Regions from separate parts of the Spongiibacter sp. IMCC21906 genome, predicted to be linked through region 1. Evidence: predicted binding sites of a transcription regulator. Region 1 holds the regulator's gene; each other region holds the start of a gene.

Region 1 (6,810 bases):
TAGCTTCCATCACCTGCGAGGGCCAAAAGTGGCCAAAGCCTCTCACGGTTAATAAAAATAACAGACCAATAACTGCCAATGTGCTCACGGTGACGGCGGCGGCATTGACCCAGATCATCGGCTCGCCGCCTTTGCACCAGTCAATAAAACCGTCTTTTTTCTGACCCTGAAGTTCCATGCTGCTTTATCCCCAAAGCCTGTTAAAGATTACCGTAGCGCATGCGTAGTCGCTGGCGCACAATTTCGGCAAAGGTATTCACAACAAACGTGAACATAAACAGCACAAATGCAGCCAAAAACAACACTCTAAAATGCGTACTGTCTACTTCTGTCTCGCCGATTTCTACCGCAATATTTGCCGCAAGAGTACGCATACCTTCAAAGATGTTGGCATCCATAATCGGCGTATTACCGGTGGCCATTAACACAATCATGGTTTCACCCACAGCCCGGCCCATGCCTATCATTAAACCGGAGAAAATACCCGGACTGGCCGTAGGCAACACGACGCCAACCATACTTTGCCAAGGCGTTGCCCCCAGCGCTAACGAACCATAGCTAAGGTGTTTGGGTACGGAAAAAATTGCATCTTCCGCAATAGAAAAAATAGTAGGAATAACCGCAAAGCCCATGGCGATACCCACGACCAAGGCATTGCGTTGATCAAAAGAAATACCAATATCATTGGTAAGCCAGCGACGCATATCGCCATCAAAAAAGGCGCGTTCCATGGGCGCACTCATTTGCACACAGACGATAACCAGCAAAATAATAACCGGGACTAATAACACGGGGTGCCAGCCGTCCGGGACATTTTTACGGAAGTCGTTAGGTAATTTCGACCACAGCCACGCAAAAGCTAAAATCCCTATCGGCATCATTAACAAAATAGCAAAGACGCCAGGCATATTTTTTTCGATAAATGGCGCCAACCACAGCCCAGCCAAAAAGCCCAAAATAACGGTGGGCAAGGCCTCCATTAATTCAATTACCGGTTTTACCTTGCGGCGCAAAGCAGGTGCCATGAAATACGCCGTGTAAATCGCCCCGCAAATCGCCAAGGGCGCAGCAATTAACATGGCATAAAATGCGGCCTTCAAGGTGCCAAAAGCCAACGGTGCAAAGCTGTATTTCGGTTCAAAATCATTACTGGCTGAAGACGACTGCCACACATAATCGGGTTCTGGATAGCTTTCGTACCAGACCTTTTCCCACAGAGCTGCCCAAGATAATTCAGGGTGCTCGTTGTGAAGCAGATAGTTATAAAGCTGTCCCGAGTCGGACTCTATTAACAAACGGTTTGCCCTGGGCGAAATCGCCATGGCGGTAATCTGTGAAATTTCCAGTTGCTTATCTAACAAGCGGCGATGTGCCGTGGAATGAAAAATGTCTAGATCGCCGTTTTCACCAACCGTCAGAAACCCCTTGCGACGATGTTCGGCCACAATGGCCGCAACACCTTTTTGAGCGCTGCGCTCAAAGCCTCTAATTTTCTGTAGCCGATAGCCACTGTTCGACTCATCACTACGAGTGACAAACCACTGAGACAACTCACCGTCATCCCCGGCCACTAATAATGAAATACCCCCCAACAAAAAGCGGACTTCGCTTAAATTACCACGCTCAAAAAGATGGCCCTTGTCAGCAATGATCAGCTTGCGCAGATCAATCAAATTGTACTCACCGCTGTCGCTAAACACATAAAGCCAGTGTTGGTTAGGGCCAATCAACAAGCTTGTTGCCAACATATTTAATGCGGGAAGTTCTACACGCTCTTCAACCAGCGTCACTTCTTCTGTTAAAAAATCTTCTTCTTTAGTCCAACGTTTAGCAAGAAGTTTGCCATCGGCAATACCGGCGACCATTAAAGCATCGTCTGCATCACGCAAAGCCAGTGCGGTTAATGGAGCGCCATCCGTAATTTGCCGAGCTTGCTCACCATAGGGAAACCGCAATACAGGAGTGATGAGTCGCTCATTATTAGGATAGCTCACACGGTAATCATGCTTGGCGATCACCGCCTCACCACTACTAAGCCCCAGCGCAAAGACCCGGCTCTCGTCTGACTCCAAAGCAAAGCTGCTTACAGAAGCATCGTTTAATGGTAGTTGCTGAGATTGGAGGTCGTCACCTGTGGCAACGTCGAAAAATTCGGCCAAGCCCTGATTATCGACTCTAAGCCCGACCTCAGCCTGCTCTTCCATCGCTAAAAATAGCGGTGCAGCAGACGAACTCAATGAATAGTCCCCTACTTTTTCGATAGAAGCCGACTTAAATAGTGGCAGAATTTCGTAAAGCAGATAGAAAAATATCAGCAAAATTGCGAACAACACGGCCACGCCACCACCGGTGATAGTTGCCGTTGCTGCGCGGTCTTTAAATTGTCGCCAGCGACGGAAAGTCGAGGCTGTTTGTCTCACTTCTGCTGAACTCATGGGAAGTCGCCCTGATACAAAACGTAGCGGTAATTAGATAGCAATAGTGTCTAACTGGTGGGTTGCATTAACGTGACAGGGTAAATCCACCGCTAAGACAACTAAATTGTTTAATACGCAAAAGCCGCTACGATAATAGGGTCGCAGCGGCCTTTAATTAAACTATCTTACATTTCTAGTAGTTTATAAATGCGCTCTACTACTTTAGCTGGCAGAGGCACGTAGCCATCTTTTACCACCACTTCTTGCCCTTGTTTGGAAAGAACCAGTTTAAAAAACTCGCGCTCCAACGGCGCCAGTGGTTTATTCGGTGCCTTGTTTACATAAACATAAAGGAAGCGAGATAAGGGATAAGTGCCGTTAGTGGCATTTTCGGAACTTGCCTCAACAAAACCGCTTTTGTCGTCTTTTGCCAGCGGGACAGGACGAACGCTCGGCGTTTGATAACCTACACCCGAATAGCCCACGCCATTAATAGAGGTAGAAACCGATTGAACAACTGAGGCCGAGCCCGGCTGTTCGTTAACGCCATTTTTAAAATCGCCTTTACACAGCGCTTCTTTTTTAAAGTAGCCATACGTCCCAGACACAGAGTTACGACCAAAGATCTGAATATCGCGGCCCTGCCATGGTCCCGTCATACCCACTTGTCCCCACGCTTTAACATCGTCGGGCGCACCACATTTACGAGTGCTGGAGAAAATCGCGTCTATTTGCGCAATGGTTAAACCTTCAATGGGGTTATCTTTGTGGACAAATACCGCCAGCGCATCAATCGCCACCGGCACCGCAGTGGGTTTATAGCCGTATTTTGATTCGAAGGACTCAAGTTCTTTATCCTTCATTTTACGGCTCATGGGCCCCAGGTTTGAGGTGCCTTCAGTCAGTGCTGGTGGTGCCGTAGAGGAGCCCGCTGCTTGAATTTGGACATTAACGTTGGGGTAAGCGCGCTTAAAATCTTCGGCCCACAAGGTCATCAGGTTAGCGAGGGTATCCGAACCAACACTAGAAAGATTACCGGATACGCCAGAAGCTTTTTCGTAAACGTGTAGATCTTTATCTACCTCCGCACCCGCAGAGGCGATACTTGCGCCGATGGCTAGGACTGCTGCTACCAAACTTTGCTTGATTTTCACGTACGACTCCTCAGTGCAGTTAGGGTTTACAGCTGGCACTCTATAGAGGCAATGTGACAGTAATGTTACAAAATGATGAACCACAGAAAAATGATTATTATTCTTTTACCAACAAGGACTTAGGAAATACACAAGTAAAGCGGCTACCTACGGATATGACACTATGAATACGCAATTCGGCACGGTGGCGTATCAAAACATGTTTTACAATCGCCAGACCAAGGCCGGTGCCACCGGTATCAATCGAGCGACTTTCTTCCACTCTATAAAACCGTTCTGTTAACCGGGGAATGTATTGGGGCTCTATGCCAATCCCCGAGTCTTCCACCTCAAAAAAGCCGTTTTGCGCGTCCTGGTACCAACGGAGAGTAATGCGATCGCCATCTTCAGTATAGCGAGCTGCATTCACGGCCAGATTAGAAAACGCACTGCGCAGTTCTGCATAGCTGCCTTTTAAATGCACCGCTTCATCGCACTCAATCGTCACAATGCGATCACCTTTTGCCGCCGCCGCCAGTTCTTCGGCAATCATTTCCATCAATGAACGCAGCTTTATGGTTTCTTGCTCTGCAGCAGCGGGCAAGGTTTCGAGACGAGAAAGCAGCATCAAATCCTGAATCAGATTATGCATACGCTTAGACTGCTGAAGCATTTGCTTAATCGCCCTGTCCCAGCGAGGATTCTCACCGCCATGCTCGGCAAAGGTTTCCAGGTAGCCATTAATGACGGTTAACGGCGTGCGTAACTCATGGGAGACATTGGCAACAAAGTCTTTACGCATTTTTTCAAGACGATGAGTGCGGGTAACATCTCTGGCAAAAAGCAGGCGGTTACCTTGACCAAAATAACTCACACTCACGCTGAGATGGATATGACCGTTTACCGGGGAATACATTTCCAACGGGGCTTTAAAGTCATTCGCCTCAAAGTAGCGTAAGAAGACCGGGGTACGAAGAAGATTTACCAATTGCCGGCCGATATCCTCCTCTTGTCGTAATCCCAGCAAATCCAAAGCAGCGAGATTACACCACTCAATATTACCAGCGGCATCCAGCATCACTACCGCATCAGACATCGAGGCAAAGGACGAACGCAAATAATCGATCATTGCTATCAAACGGCTATTGTCTTGCCGCGACTGCTTGTGCAGATCGTAAATATTATCTAAAACTTGGCCCCACATCCCTATCGCCTCCGGCGGCTCACTATCAACACTGGTTTGCAGCCAATCGCTAAGCTTTTGCAACTGTCGAAGCAGCCAACCACAGGTAATTATTGTTGCAATAAAAAGCGGCCAAATGCCGACATCTAAGAATGCGCTCAGCAGAGCAACAGCTGCCAAAGGCAAGCAGACTTTAAGAAGCTCAGTCTTCCAGCTGTAGTTCTGCATTAACACGTTATGCGCTTATACCCGTTGCAGAAAATCGATAGCCTGTACCCCGCACCGTCTGTATTAGCTGACCAAAATCACGGGTATCGGTGAACAACGCTTTGCGTAGACGACGAATATGGACGTCAACCGTGCGCTCCTCCACATAAACATTGGTACCCCACACCTGGTCCAAAAGTTGACCACGGCTGTAGGCCCGTTCTTGGTGGGTCATAAAAAACTTAAGCAGCTTAAATTCAGTAGGTCCCATGTCGAGGGGCGACTGATTGGCAAATACGCGATGACTGGCCGGATCGAGTTTCAAGCCTTTGATTTCAATGCTCTCTTCATCGTTTTGGCCACCACTGCGGCGTAGCACAGCTTTGATACGAGCCATCAATTCTCGGGACGAAAAAGGCTTGGTGATGTAGTCATCTGCACCCACGTCCAAACCTTGAACGCGATTATCTTCATCGTCTTTAGCCGTGAGCATAATCACCAATAAGTTTTTGGTTAACTCTTCTCGGCGCAGACGTCGTAACAATTCCAAACCACTGGTTACCGGCATCATCCAATCCAGCAGTACCAGATCAGGACGCTGATCAACAATGATCCCGTGGGCATCTTGGGCATTACCGGCTTCTAAGCAGTCATAACCCGCCAATTCCAACCCGACTCGAATCATTTCTCGGATAGCGGCTTCGTCGTCGACGATTAATATTGTTTTCTCACTCATCAGTTAAACCCTTGCTGACGATTTCGATGACTGCATTAAAACGATTAATGATGACATTTTTGTTACGGCGCCTTGTATTTACAGGGCTTCTCAATCAAAAACGACGGTTTTATTTCCATGAACCACAACACGGCTCTCTAAATGGTTTCGCAACGCTCTGGCCAGCACCGCTTTTTCGACATCTTTACCCAATCGCACCATATCATCTTTGCTATGGCGGTGATTCACACGAATGACATCTTGCTCAATGATGGGACCTTCATCGAGGGTTTCTGTCACATAATGGCTGGTCGCGCCAATAAGCTTCACCCCCCGATCAAATGCCTTTTGATAGGGATTGGCACCAATAAATGAAGGAAGAAAACTATGATGGATATTAATCATGTTACCGGGGAAAGCCGCACAAAACTCCGGTGGGATAATCTGCATATATCGGGCGAGCACCACACAATCGGCCTTGGCGTCCAAGGTCAGCTGCATAATCTGCCGATGGGCTTCAGCCTTAGTTTCTGGGCTAATGGGCACGTACTTAAAAGGAATACCATGCCACTCCACCATGCTGCGCAAATTTTCATGATTGCTGATGACACAGGGAATATCGCACTCTAACTCACCGCTATGCCAGCGATGTAAAATATCGGCAATACAATGGGAGGCATGACTGGCCAAAATCACCACTCGGCGCCTCACCTTAGAATCTACCAATTGCCATTGCATATCATAAGAATCAGCAATTTTTTTAAAGCCGTCGCAAAATGCCTCCACGCCAGAGGTTAACGACGCGGCACGAATCTCGTTGCGCATAAAAAACCAATTACTTTCAGCATCCGCATGGTAATTGGCTTCGGTTAGCCAGCCACCCTGGTCCGCCACATACTGGCTAACCCGGGCGACAATACCGACCCGGTCAGGGCAACTGATGACCAGTCTTAAGGTGTGTTCCATAACAAATTTTGATCCTAGGTCTTATTCAACATGCCTCGCAGCGCTTGCGGCAAATCTGCGGGCAACACTAAGGTTTTGGTATTGTTTGAGCTAGCTAACTCAATAAGCGCATCGGCATATTTTTCACCCAGCAAATAGAGCGCGGGAAGCTCTTCACCTTTTACCGCCTGTGACACGACCTCAATGGCC
Region 2 (6,810 bases), 310 kb from region 1:
TTGCATTTCAGTAAACTCGGCTGATAACTAAATCTGATTAGTAAATGCTATATGTTTCTATAAAACTATCAACCGATAATTTTCTCTTACTTCATATTCTAAGCAAAATGAGGACGCAGTTATGGAGCAGATTATTTCAGGGGTTGCGAAATTTCAGAAGGACGTTTTTCCTGATAAAAAGGCTGATTTTCAAAAATTAGCTGGTGGGCAAAGCCCAGAAGTGTTGTTTATTACTTGCTCTGATTCCCGGGTTGATCCCAGTTTGGTAACGCAGACTCAGCCAGGGGAGCTATTTATTTGTCGTAATGCCGGCAATGTTGTGCCACCTCGAACAAATCAAACGGGTGGTATGACCGCATCGATAGAATTTGCAGTGGCAGGCTTGGGTGTTTCCCATATTGTGGTCTGCGGTCACACGGACTGCGGCGCGGTCAAGGGTGCAATTGCGCCTGAGAAACTGGACGAAATGCCCCATGTTCGCGAGTGGTTGGGACATTGCAGTGCAGCAACGGCAGTCGTTAAAGAGCGGCGTGGTGAAATAAGCCATGAGCATTTAGACGAAGTCACGCAAGAGAATGTGCTGCTACAACTTCAGCATCTTAGAACGCATCCTTCGGTTGCTGCAAAACTTGCCAATGGCCGACTTACTCTGCATGGCTGGGTATACAACATCGGTAGTGGTGAGGTGCTGTGCTTCAATGAAGAGAGCGGTCAGTTTGAAGTGATGGATGAACGTTATCGCAAGTTTATGGATCAGAGCTTGAACGCTGTGGCCAATGGAGACGCAGTATGAAATTAGATCATCTTCGGGGTGATCTCACCGGCGGTATTACCGCCGGTGTTGTCGCACTGCCACTGGCTTTGGCCTTAGGTGTTGCATCCGGACTGGGACCGATGGCCGGTTTATATGGGGCTATTTTTGTCGGCTTTTTTGCTGCCGTATTCGGTGGCACTGCATCACAAATTTCTGGGCCAACGGGGCCCATGGTTGTGGTTTTGGCTGGCCTTTTCGCCAGCTTGTCTGGCGATGCGAGTCTAATTTTTACCGCGATAGTGCTGGCGGGGCTTTTTCAGGTGGTGTTTGGCATATTGGGCTTAGGTGCTTACATTCGCTTGGTGCCTTACCCGGTTATTTCCGGCTTTATGAGCGGGATCGGTGTCATTATCATTATTTTGCAGCTCAGTCCGCTACTGGGGCATGAATCGCCAAGCGGTACTCTTGGAGCACTCGGCCATTTGCCTACGGCCTTGGGGGATATCCATGTTGCCAATTTATTATTGGGCTTAGGTTCTTTGGCGCTTGTGTATTTTTGGCCTGCGTCGGTGGGTAAATATGTGCCTGCGCCATTGGCAGCCCTAGTTGTCGGTGGTCTGTTGGCCTATGGCGTGTTGGATGTGCCGGTGCTGGGTGATATCCCCAGTGGTTTGCCCAGTCTGCACCTGCCCGTTATGCCAGAGCAAAGTCAGTTGTTTTTGGTCATAGAAGCGGCATTGATTCTGGCCTTGCTGGGGGCGATAGATAGTTTGTTGACCTCATTGGTGGCAGATAATATGACGCGCACCCGCCACAACAGTAATCGTGAACTGATTGGCCAGGGTATTGGTAATACCTTCTCTGGTTTATTTGGTGGGATCGCCGGTGCCGGTGCAACAATGCGTACGGTTGTGAATATCCGTTCTGGCGGTAAAACTCGTGCCTCTGGTGCTGTGCATGCTCTTTTGTTGCTGGCTATTGTGTTAGGTCTGGGACCGTTGGCCGCCAATATCCCCCTTGCTGTACTGGCGGGTATTCTGGTTAAAGTCGGGCTGGATATCGTTGACTGGAATTACTTGAAGCGCGCTCACCAAGGTCCCCGTTGGGACTTGCTGTTGATGGTAATGGTATTGGGGCTGACGGTATTTGTGGACCTGATTACAGCTGTGGCTGCGGGTGTCGTGTTAGCGGCGTTGAGCTTTGTAAGACAGGTGGCGCAGCTGCAAATTGAAAACCTGCGCTATCGTCCAGAGCATTTAGATTCGCCTGAAGAGAAGGCGTTGCTAAATGACGCTGGTGATGCGGTGATGTTGTTCGACTTTTCTGGCCCCTTAAGCTTTGGTGCTGCGGCAGATTTGGGGCATAGGGTAAGAGAGCATTGTGAACCGGGCAGCAGGATTCTGGTTCTGGATTTTACCAGCGTCCCTTATTTGGATGTGTCGGCGGTGATGGCAGTAGAAAATATCGCGGCAGACGCGCTAAGCAGCGGTAAGCACCTGTATCTGGTTGGTATGAATACTTCAGTGACTAACACATTGAAGAACATGAACGGTGGTTTGCCGGGAGATGCGTCATTCACAACTAGATTGGATGCATTAAAGGCCGCGACCGAGCATCTTTCTAAGCAGCATGATGCCGAGTTAGGTTCGGGGCTTCCAACCTATTAATGTAGCGTAACACTCCCCAGCCAATAAGGGCGGGGAGTGCTTGTTGCACTTAAAACGCCAATTGCGTGCGGATCATAAATACGTCTACATTATCAGGTTCATCGCCACCTATTTGCATTAGCGGTGAGTCTTCCACGTCGTAGGCACGGCTATATCCCATCAAAATCCGTAGATTGTCGTTTAAATACCAGTTTAGATTCAGGGTCAGGCGTTTTTGTTCACCGCCGACTACGTCCACATCATTTAAACTCAATTCGTCTAGCCGTATGGCTAGCTCCCAGGCGCCCCATTTTCCTTGGTCAGGATCAAATACCTTGCCGGGCTTGAGTCCCTTAAATTCGCCGTCTGAGCCTTTATACCGACGTGTTTCGCCAGTTAGTGTCCATGCCATTTGCACGTAATATGCGTCAAAGCTGAGGTTGCGGCCGACGTCACGATTGATGCTGGTTTGGCCGTATTCACTTTGAATTGAAAATGGTCCATGCATGGCTGCTGCTTCAACTCCGACGAAGCTAATATCCTCAAAGCCATCAATGCTACCGGTGTTCGTCAGGTACAGGTCAGAAATAGCGGTGGTCTCATAACGTGCCCGGGGCGTTTTACTGTTGCTCAGCTTGTTATTGTCGTTTGCTTGCCGCTGGCCAAGGCTAGCACCTAAATGAATAAGCTTGTTCGCTTCGTTAATGGGGGCGATAGTGCCACGGACACCCCAGCCGCCGCCTTCATCTGCACCATCACCTGAAGACGAAATAGCATCACCGTAAATACCGCCCTGCAGCGACCAGTCGTCACCTTTGGTTTTTAGATTGATGCCCATGGCTCGATCAAAATGTGGCGTCGTGAGAGCGGATAATAGTGAGCGTTCAATAAACATAATGTCATTGGAGCTTTCTTGGATTTCCATGCTGACGGCATGTTTTTGGTTACCCACGGTCAGCTCGTAAGCTTTCACACCGGTGTAGGTGACCATTGCATCCTTCATGGAGACACTGTCTCCGGCGAAATCGGTTTCCAGAATAAATTGATAGTCCTTGTACAACACGCCTTTTAGCGCAATGCGTCCACGACGAATGCTGCTACCTGAAGTCGCTTCGACTGGGTCGCCTGAGCTTTTCTCAATGAGGCTGTCATTGGTATGGGTGCTGGCATCCATATGAATGCGCCCCCCTATCGACATTTTAAAATCGCCTTTAGCAGAACTTATTTCCAGGCCTTTTTTACCCATCTTTAAACTTGCGGCATTGGTGCTTGGTTGCGATTCAACCGCCTGAAATGTGCCCAGTTTGACTCTGCCGGGACCGGGCTCGGTAAATACCTGCTTGCTGTTGCTATCTACATACAGTTGTAAATGGGCAGGATCGGCGGCAGCCAAGGAGCTTGTAGCGGCTAAAATCGCGGCGGCAAGAATCTGTCGTGGTTGAACTCGTTTCATCGCGGGGTTTTTAATCATGGCTCCCTCATTCGTTGGTGCAGTTGTAGGTGTTCGATTCAGGTCGTACGTTTTAGTGCTATTAAAGCTACGTTGACACAGCGGTGTTTCAGAACCGGGCGCCATTGTGTGACAGATACATGACACTAATATGACAATAAAGTTATTTGTGACTTTTTAGTGACAATCAGCTTGGTGCATCGCGATGAAAAATAACTTGAATTTGTGCAGTAGTGATCAATTGCAAATGTGTGCAGCACTCACTAAGCCTAAAGATGCGGGGTATAACGATTTGCTTAAAGTTACAAAATGTTGTCCACAATATCTGTGGGTAACTTGGTGGACAAGTTGTCAGTTTGTCCAGCTAACAGAGAGCTTATCAGGGGTGTAACAAATTGTTCAAATTTTAGTCATTTTATTAAAATTCAATAAATTCATATACTTACATAATTATTATGATAATGGTGTTGATGTGTCGTGCCTAAGGTGGCTGTTTTACCTTTTAGGGCTATATCTGTGAATAAGTGTTACGTCAAGACTTGACTTGTGTAACCTGTTACTGAAATTCACCGACAAGTCGCTCTTGAGCACGTTGCGCCCAACACTGGTGCTGAGGTTTATAGGTTTGGACCGCGATAGAGACACCCGCTGGTGCAGGTTTCTCTTATTTCGACCCCGGATAGGGCAGGTAATCTAGGTTTGGTTTGTTGCCAGACCCATTGGGCTATAATTTCGCTGGTGGGGTTTTCTAGACCTGGAATGTCGTTGAGGTAGTAATGGTCGAGTTGATCGTAGATAGGAGCAAAAGCGACTTTGATATCGGAAAAGTCCATTAACCATCCGGTATGGGTGTCAATTTCACCGCTGACGTAAAGCCGCACGACAAAACTATGCCCATGTAGCCGTCGACATTTATGATTTTCTGGCAGGTTGGGAAGGCGATGAGCTGCTTCAAAGGTGAATTCTTTGTAAATTTCCAAGGTTAAGTCTCTTAAATATAACGGTAATCGTTGGTGGTGATCTGGAGGATGGCGCTAATGTTAATCAGCCATCACAGCTGTGTACAGCGCGAAGTACTGGGCAATTATAAGGTGCCATTTTACTCGAGCCTATTGATTCTTGCGGGTGGTTAAATAATGAACAAAATCAGCAAGATAGGAAATTCACAAAAATTTAAAAAAAACGTCTCCTAGTGTTTGACAAGGCGGGTGGTTACTGTAGAATGCGCCTCACTCGAACGAGAGAGGGTGATTAGCTCAGCTGGGAGAGCATCTGCCTTACAAGCAGAGGGTCGGCGGTTCGATCCCGTCATCACCCACCAAAATTCGAGTGTTAGGAAGTATGCGGACCGGTAGTTCAGTTGGTTAGAATGCCGGCCTGTCACGCCGGAGGTCGCGGGTTCGAGTCCCGTCCGGTCCGCCATATTCCTAGTTGATTATTCAACGAATTAAAATTTGACCTCCTAAGTCTAAATACTATTCTAGACGCTTAATTTTCCTGCATATTTCTATATGCGCTTTTAAGAAGTTTCTACTTGTTGCATTGACAGGTGGTTAGTTCTCTTGCCTTCTTCTGTCTTCCCCCCCCCCCCCAATATTTTTATCGCCTTGTCTCGTTCATCCTGACACTAATTGGCCTTGCTGTCCTTATGTTGCCGGATTGGTTTTCTGGGTGATCCTGAGTGAGGGTTTTCAGTTAATGCCTGATATGAATCGCGGCAGTAGCATTAGCGATGTTTTGGAGCGTACTGGATGCCAAGTGGATACAAAATAATAAGCTACACAGTGCTGCTATCGTAATAGTGGCGACAGCTACGCTATTAATGAGTTGGAAGTATATGCTGTAGGCAATGGCTAAGATAATACTTAGATTTCCAGTCCATCGTAGCAAGGCGGCAAAAGTATTAAAAAGTAGGGCAAGAGCTTGCATCACTAACCTCTGGGTAATTTCTAAATTATCCTTCGACTTGTTAAATTACCATCGGTCCGTGCTGGAAATTTTCATTGTCTGTGCAGTTTGTGCGCCAATTATGTTCTGTTGGCAATAAAAAGCAGTTTATTACTTTAGTCAGTATCTAACGATACTATCCAGTCTTTTCTAAAAGACTTATAGATAATGGGAGTCGGGTCACAGTATGGGAGTGAGCTACATTAATTGTTGGTTATGGGGGCAACGGTCAGTTATTGACTATTAATGTGGGTAACGACTTTCGAGGTGGTGTCGTGAAAAATGTGCTCGGCCCAATATTTGAACACCCAGCATAGGCTGGGTGTTCTAAAGTGGTGCCCCGGAGAGGATTTGAACCTCTGACCTGCCCCTTAGGAGGGGGCCGCGCTATCCAGCTGTGCCACCGGGGCGAAAACATTGTTCGGGCGGGGATTCTATAGTCTTGCTTCGCGTTAATCAAAAACTTGTGCAGAGTAAAGGGTTAGCCACCTACCAGGGGGGCACTGTAGCTGTATTGAATATCCCACGGGAAATGGATCCAGGTGTCTTGAGAGAATTCTTTGACATAGATATCAGCCAGTGCTTTGGCTTTAGGTTTGGCATACACGGTGACAAAGCAGGCCTTCGGTAGCATTTGCTTGGCAATCTCGGCGGTTTTGCCCGAGTCCACCAAATCATCTACTAATAGATAGCCTTCACCATCGCTTTCAATACTTTTCAGTATGCTGATTTCGCCTTGTTTGTCGTGGTCGTAGCTGGCGATGCAGAGGGTGTCTACCAAGCGAAGATTGAGTTCCCTGGCCAAGATGGCGCCGGGCACCAGCCCACCTCTGGCGATGCAGATAATGCCTTTCCATGGGGTCGACGCTAGCTGTTTTGCTAGGCTTCGGGTATCCCGATGAAACTCATCCCAGCTTAGGTAGTAAATAGGTGGTGTGTCGAGCATGGCGGTTTTCCGGGGTAATCAAAGACGGCCGAATTGTGCAGGAACCACGGCGATCGGGCAAGTTGGC
Region 3 (6,810 bases), 830 kb from region 1:
CAGGCAACCCCCGGCTTTATAGCGATGGGGTTTATCCCACGCCAAATGGCAAAGCCAATCTACTGGCGATGGATTATATCGAAGACAATGAAGTGCCAGATAAGGCCTATCCGTTCTGGATGAACAGTGGCCGGGTTGTTGAGCATTTCCACACTCGTACCAAAACCGGAAAAATTGGCAATCTGAATAAATTCAGCCCTACACCTTATATGGAAATGAACCCCGATTCTGCCAAAGAGCAGGGGGTTAAGCATCAGCAATATGTGCGTTTAGTTTCGCGCAGGGGGGATGCTGTTGTCATGGTTCAGCTTACCCAGCGTGTCCCGAATAATATGTTGTTTATTCCCATGCATTATCACGATTGTGTTAATCGCTTGTCGCTGGGTTTACTCGATCCCTATTCTCGCCAGCCAGCATTTAAACAATGTGCGGTAAGAATAGAAAAAATTGACCAGGCTGAGGCAGCTCGACTCAATGTTGAGCGCCGGGCCTACTAATTATTGCCTTTGTGGGTAGTGATGAATTTTCGCGCTGGGTCCTCTGATTACAAGCTTCAGGATGATGAGCTTTGTGATTTGCAGGATCGGCGCCAGTCAAGGTAGTAACTATGTGGAAAGTTAGAGACGACGAACCTCAATACGCATTTTTGAAAGAGCCCGCTGCTCGTGAGGCCAACTTTTATGAGGCGCCAATTGATCTTATTGCCCGCAGTGGTGGCGCGGTGCCGGCTGGCCGGGAAATGTTTATCAACGAAGAGCCCGGCGTTGGTCAAAACCCGAATCGAAACAAGCAGCATGCGTTTCATTTTACCGCTGACAACTGCATTGGTTGTCATGCTTGCGAGGCGGCTTGCAGTGAGAAAAATGACAATCCCGCTCACATCAGCTTTCGTTCGGTAGGGTATGTTGAGGGTGGCACCTACCCAGACTTCCGCCGAATGAATATCTCCATGGCGTGTAACCATTGCGATGATCCGGTTTGTTTGAAAGGTTGTCCTACGCGGGCTTATACCAAGCATGTTGAATACGGCGCGGTTTTACAGGACCCTGAAACCTGTTTTGGCTGTGGTTACTGCACCTGGGTTTGCCCGTATAACGCCCCTCAGCTTGACCCTATTAAAGGCCAGGTATCCAAGTGCAATATGTGTGTAGACCGCTTGGAGGTTAATCTTAAACCGGCCTGCGTCTCGGCTTGTCTGGGTAATGCCTTGAACTTTGGGGTAGTCGATGATCTGCCGGAAAATCGCGAGCAGGGCAAAGTCAGCATTCCGGGCTTTCCTGATCCCGAAATTACCCACCCCAATATCCGCTTTCAGCAGATTAACAATATGCCTGACGAGGTGACGCGCCCCGACGGAATGCCGGTGAAGTATCACAAGTCGGAGGATGGTCAATATCGCCCCGTTGTGGATCAGAAACGCGGGATTGAGAAAAAATGGAGCCTGAAAAAACTCAGCTCCAGAGAGAACCCCCTGGTGATTTTCACCTTGGTCAGCCAGATTTCCCTGGGCGCATTTTTTCTGAGTTTTTTGGGGGCGCAACTGGGTATAGACAGTTTCGTCGCACTGCAAAATTCGGTTATGTATGTTCCTTTAATGGCGGTTGCGGTGGGTCTGTCTGCCTTGGGCATGCTGATGTCGGCCACCCATTTAGGCAAACCGTTACGGGCTTACCGGGGCTTTAATAACCTCCGTCATTCGCCAGTGTGCCGTGAAGGTCTGGGGATGGCACTGTATATGTTGTTTGGTGGCCTGCATGTATTGGCAATGTTGCCAGAGAATGCGATGTTCATTTCTATGTTCGGTGAATGGGGGCAATACCGGGGCTTCGCAGCGACTAGCGCCTATCTCGCGATGAGCTGCGGCTCAGTGGGCTTGTACTATATGTATCGCTGCTATCGTATTCCTGCTCGACCATTCTGGAATCATTGGCAGACGGGCACAGCATTTCTGGGTAATAGTCTGTCGCTGGGGAGCAGTCTAGTGGCAGCAGTCGCGATTCCAACTTTGATGTTGGCCGGTGTTGATGCCAGTGTCGTGTTTAAAGTGTGCCTTGCTTGTGTTGGTTTTGGCGCTAGCTTGGAACTTGTGGGGTTATGGCGCCATGGGGCTGATATGAATGTGGCCAATAATGAGGGCAGTGTCTCTCACTATATTCAAAGTACTGTTTTTGGCAAAAGCTATTGGTTGCGTAACCTGTTACTGGTCGGCAATTTAGCATTGGCGTTATTGCTGTTGATCTTTGCTGATGTCAACGCGGCATCGCTGGTTTTATATGTTGCGCTGGCGCTTTCTGCGGGACTTGCAGCATTGATTGGTCGAGCCTTGTTTTACGTGCTGGTGGTACCAACAACAATGCCCGGTGCTTTCTTTTGGAAGAACAAAGATTTTGAAGAGCACGCCCAAGAGATTGGTTTAGCGAATATGCCTCAAGTTGGTGTGGTTGCTCACAGTCATTAATGTATTTGTGATCTACCTTAAAAGAGTAGGTTGCGGATATATTTAATGCGGCGAAAGACTTCAATAGAGCGTGAGGTGATGTTTGTCACCTCATCACACCTTGGGCCCTCTGGACATGGCTAAAAGCTTGCTCAGCTGCGCGTGACTGCGGCCACTCTCGCTCCGCATTTGATTAAAGGCATCTTGAATTTTAATAAGATCCCGTTTTGCGGTGGGGGTGTCGGTATCAATAATGGCTTCGCTGCGCAGGGCAATACAGACATCTCGACTTAAAATAAAACTGTCTTTGCCCATAAAGCGGAGAAAGTAGGCGCCAGAATTGCCGCCCAGCCGACAGCCGTGTTTTTTAAGGTAAGCCCACAGACCAATGACATCTTCCTCGGGCCAGTCAGCGAGGAAGTTACCAAAACTGCCATGTGTTCTTGTCACATCGAGGACAAACAAGGCATTTTCTTGCACAGCTTTAACCTTGCTTAAGTTGCGGATAATTCGGGTGTCGCTGGCCATCTCCTCTATTTGTTCTGGTGAGCGGGAGGCGACCCAAATAGGTAGAAAACGATTGAAGACTTCTTCAAAGCCTGCCCATTTGTTCTCGACCACTCGCCAGACAAATCCCGCTCGAAAAATGCAGGCAGCCATTTCTGCCAGATAGCGGTCATCGTTGCGACTTGTCAGTAATGTGTTGCTCGTCTTCTCGGGGAGTTGCGATTCAATATATTCGATGTTGCCATGAGCTTTGATTGCGCGCTTTAGATAGTTTTTGTAGAGGCTTGGCATGTTTTCCCCGTTATGGCGGTTATACAAATGATGCGAGGGAGCGCTTGTTATGAGGAATGGTAACAGCCCGTTTGGCTCTTGTGGCAGCAAAATAAAAAAGGCCCGCCGAAGCGAGCCTTAAACGTTACTCTACAACCGTGGAGTATCAGTCAATTATTTCGATGTCATAAAAGGTGGTGGTGCCGCTGACTTCGTTACCCACTATTAACATGGGGCGAGTTGTCGGGCTGTCATCTTGGCTGACAAACTTGATGGACTCGGGGCCTAAATCGCCCACTAGTTCAAGATCGTCTTCTACATCGGCAAGGCTGAAATCCCGGGGATTGATGTACTGCACAAAGCGGGGAGCTTCTGGATTGCTGATGTTGTAGACCATGATGCCGCCAACCCGCTCGAGACCAATGAACGCGTAGGTTTTACCGTTGATGGTGCCAATCTCAATGGCTTCGGGTTCGGGGCCTTTGTCATCAGAGCGATCATCGCCCTCGTTGTCGTCATTGCTGGCGTTAAAGCCGAACAAGCCTAAACGGTTGGCGGTAATAACTTCAAAGTCGCTGCCAGAATCGAACACGGGCTGCATGGTTTCAGCGTCCCAGATCGTGAAGGATCTAGCGCCATATGCATAAAGTGCTTCGTAGCTACAATCGGCCTCCGGTAGCCCTGTGGTGGCCAGTGAGGCGCAAGCACCGTCGGTGCCCAGGTTGGCGATAACCTTGAGGCGGCCTAGCTGCTCGTCATCTTCAAAATTGGCTGGGAGTCGGCTCAGCAGGTCGCCGTCAAAGGTGGCGCCGTCGTCTTGAATGTCCTTAATACGAACTTCGTCAAGGTAATGAAAGCAGTCACCGTCGTCAAAATCGAAGCCGCCTTGAGCACTACAATCTGCCTCATCATTGGCGTCTGTCAGGTATTCGCGACCATCACCTTCGTTGGCTGTAATCAGATAGGTTTTGCCGTTAAAGCTGTAAATGTCGGCGCTGTCAGGCATGTAAACACCAAACACGGGCCAGTTGCGGATATTGACGACACCATCATCATTGCTGGCATCCAGTTCATTGCCGGGGATGGCGTGGTCTTTGTAGCCTAAGCCGACAATACGGCTAACACTGTTGTCGCTAAGGTCGATTTCGGCCACGGCATTGTTTTCTTGCAAAATGACATAAGCGGTCTGGCTGTCTGAAGAAACAACAATATATTCTGGTTCCAAATCGGCAGCCTGGGATGCTGACTTGGAGGAAATACGTACCGGGCCAGTAAGTGGCGCTGAACCGAGACTGACCTGAGTAACATTGCTGGCGCTAAGGCTGGCGAAACCACCTGAGACGTCTACCACGGTAACTGAACCTTCAGGGTCAACCGAGTAGTCGCCGTTAGGTTCGCCTTCATTGGCGGATAAAACTTTTGTGCCGTCAGGGCTAAAGGTCACCATGTCGGGTAGCGCGCCAGCTTCAACCGCGCTCACGAAGCTACCGTCGGTTTGATAGAAAGCAATGTAGCCGTTATTTTGTTTGGGGCTGGCTTCGATGGCGACAGCCATAAAGCCATTGTTAACCGAGACGCTGTTGGCTGCACCGAGGGCTGAAACGTCAAGTCCTTCTACTGCATTTGCTACATCTGCAGCAACATCCAGTGAACTGATTAAAGTGGGGGAGGCTGGTGTCATCGCATCAAGAATATCGACTTGGCCTGATTCAGCATTGATGACAAAGCTGCGCTTAGTACTTGGGTCAAAATCAACAATTTCGGCCGCGGATTCATCAAACTGGCCGGTTTCATAACGGCCGAGCAGCGATAAAAAGATATTCGAATCAGTGGCATTGGCACCGTCGACACCTGGCGTACCGTCTGCGCCTGGGGCGCCTGCCTGGCCCGGTGCGCCGTCTACTCCGGGGGCACCTGCTGGTCCCCGGTCACCATCGTCGCCACCGCAGGCGCTTAATAAAATAGTCGTTGCCAATATAGCAGCGAACTTAGTGGAGTGGTGGTGCATAGCAATCTCCCTCAATCTTGTAGGTAGGTACGCCTGGACATGACAAATACGCCACGTTAGGCAAAAGCAAGAGGGTGTTGCCTGAGCGTTACACTGGTAAGACTAAAATATGAATATTTGGTGACGCAATGTCGAGATCGTGACCGCATTGACGATGTGTTTGTCATATTAATCCCACGATTCTGACATTTTTTTGTAGGCGCTCTGTCGCACTTTCTCTCTAAGATTTCAGGCTACAAAAATAGTATTGCCTGGATTTAGGAGTGATTATGACATTTAAAAAAACAGCTTTAGCGTGGGGTATTGCTCTGGCTTGCCCATTTTTTCTGGCCGCCTGTGATGGTGATGATGGCCGCGATGGTGCCGATGGTATGGACGGCGCTGAAGGTGCACCCGGTACTAATGGGGCAGATGGAAGCAATGGTACAAACGGAAATAATGGCGACGAGGGCCTGAATGGTTTGCTGAAGCAAACGGTTTTATATTCTGGGAACGAGCACTGTTATAGCGGTGGTTTGCAAATTGACTCAGGCCCCGATACCGATGGCAATGGCGAACTCTCGGAGTCGGAAGTGACGGCAAGTAACTATCTGTGTACGCCGACGGTAGTGAACAGTGACAAGAATTTTAATCGTATTGCCGCTTATCCCGTCTGTAAGCAGATCGATGCAAGCTGTAATGACGATACTACCACCGCAGCAGAAATTGTTGCTGCCAGCGCTGATGGGATGACACTCATTTATACCGACAGCCCTGCTAAGCAGATTGGCTTTGTTGATATTGCTGATCCGAGTAAACCGACGGGGTTGGGCACTTTGGCGTTGACCGGTGAGCCCACCTCGGTGGCCGTGAAAGGGGCGTATGCTTTGGTGGGAGTTAATACCTCTGCCAGCTTTATTGAGGTATCTGGCGAGCTGGCGGTGGTGGATATTGCCAGTCGCGGTTTGGTGACCTCTATCGATTTAGGCGGTCAGCCAGATTCTGTTGCAGTGAGCCCAGACGGGCACTATGCCGTTGCGGTAATTGAAAATGAGCGTGATGAAGACTTAGGAGAGGGTGTTCCTCCCCAGTTGCCTGCAGGAAAACTGGTCATTGTTGACTTAAGTGGTGCGCCAGATACCTGGACCACGAGTAACGTGTCTTTAACGGGATTGGCTGATCTTTACCCCTCTGACCCCGAACCGGAATTTGTCGATATTAATAGCGACAATATTGCCCTTGTTTCTTTGCAAGAAAACAACCACATCGTGCTGGTCGACTTAAGTGATGGCAGTGTGATCAATCATTTCAGCGCCGGCAGTGTCGATCTGGTCAATATTGATACTGACAACGAGTCGATTATCAGCTTTACGGATTCCCAAGAAGGGGTACTACGCGAGCCCGATGGCGTTAGCTGGTTATCAACTGAGTATTTTGTTACCGCCAATGAAGGTGATCTGGATGGAGGTAGCCGCGGGTTTAGCGTATTTAATACTGACGGAGAGCTTGTATTTGAGGCAGGCAATACCTTGGATTTATTAACCGCTAAATTTGGTCATTACCCCGATGACCGTTCAGACAATAAAGGTAATGAACCCGAAAATGCTGA

Evidence for each region. Region 1 encodes PhoB, which activates phosphate uptake and scavenging genes when phosphate is short. Its sites were predicted from a motif close to TGTCATAAANNTGTAACA; they were not measured.
Region 2: IMCC21906_RS12425 (OprO/OprP family phosphate-selective porin) is a predicted target of PhoB. The motif match lies at 3,979-3,996, and genes of this name have one in related genera.
Region 3: IMCC21906_RS07100 (esterase-like activity of phytase family protein) is a predicted target of PhoB. The motif match lies at 5,384-5,401, and genes of this name have one in related genera.

Annotation. Positions count from the first base shown of each region.
Region 1 is NZ_CP011477.1:2,384,547-2,391,356, forward strand. It holds gene pstA (phosphate ABC transporter permease PstA) at 1-178, opposite strand, end outside; gene IMCC21906_RS11035 (ABC transporter permease subunit) at 201-2,435, opposite strand; gene IMCC21906_RS11040 (PstS family phosphate ABC transporter substrate-binding protein) at 2,603-3,571, opposite strand; gene phoR (phosphate regulon sensor histidine kinase PhoR) at 3,669-4,961, opposite strand; gene phoB (phosphate regulon transcriptional regulator PhoB) at 4,969-5,676, opposite strand; gene purU (formyltetrahydrofolate deformylase) at 5,767-6,621, opposite strand; gene IMCC21906_RS11060 (SPFH domain-containing protein) at 6,636-6,810, opposite strand, start outside.
Region 2 is NZ_CP011477.1:2,689,924-2,696,733, reverse strand. It holds gene IMCC21906_RS12440 (hydrogen peroxide-inducible genes activator) at 1-6, opposite strand, end outside; gene IMCC21906_RS12435 (carbonic anhydrase) at 122-793, shown strand; gene IMCC21906_RS12430 (SulP family inorganic anion transporter) at 790-2,421, shown strand; gene IMCC21906_RS12425 (OprO/OprP family phosphate-selective porin) at 2,471-3,871, opposite strand; gene queD (6-carboxytetrahydropterin synthase QueD) at 4,468-4,830, opposite strand; tRNA gene IMCC21906_RS12415 (tRNA-Val) at 5,096-5,171, shown strand; tRNA gene IMCC21906_RS12410 (tRNA-Asp) at 5,196-5,272, shown strand; tRNA gene IMCC21906_RS12400 (tRNA-Arg) at 6,131-6,207, opposite strand; gene gpt (xanthine phosphoribosyltransferase) at 6,279-6,743, opposite strand.
Region 3 is NZ_CP011477.1:1,550,971-1,557,780, forward strand. It holds gene IMCC21906_RS07080 (molybdopterin oxidoreductase family protein) at 1-497, shown strand, start outside; gene IMCC21906_RS07085 (DmsC/YnfH family molybdoenzyme membrane anchor subunit) at 608-2,458, shown strand; gene IMCC21906_RS07090 (DNA-3-methyladenine glycosylase I) at 2,552-3,235, opposite strand; gene IMCC21906_RS07095 (choice-of-anchor I family protein) at 3,381-5,222, opposite strand; gene IMCC21906_RS07100 (esterase-like activity of phytase family protein) at 5,492-6,810, shown strand, end outside.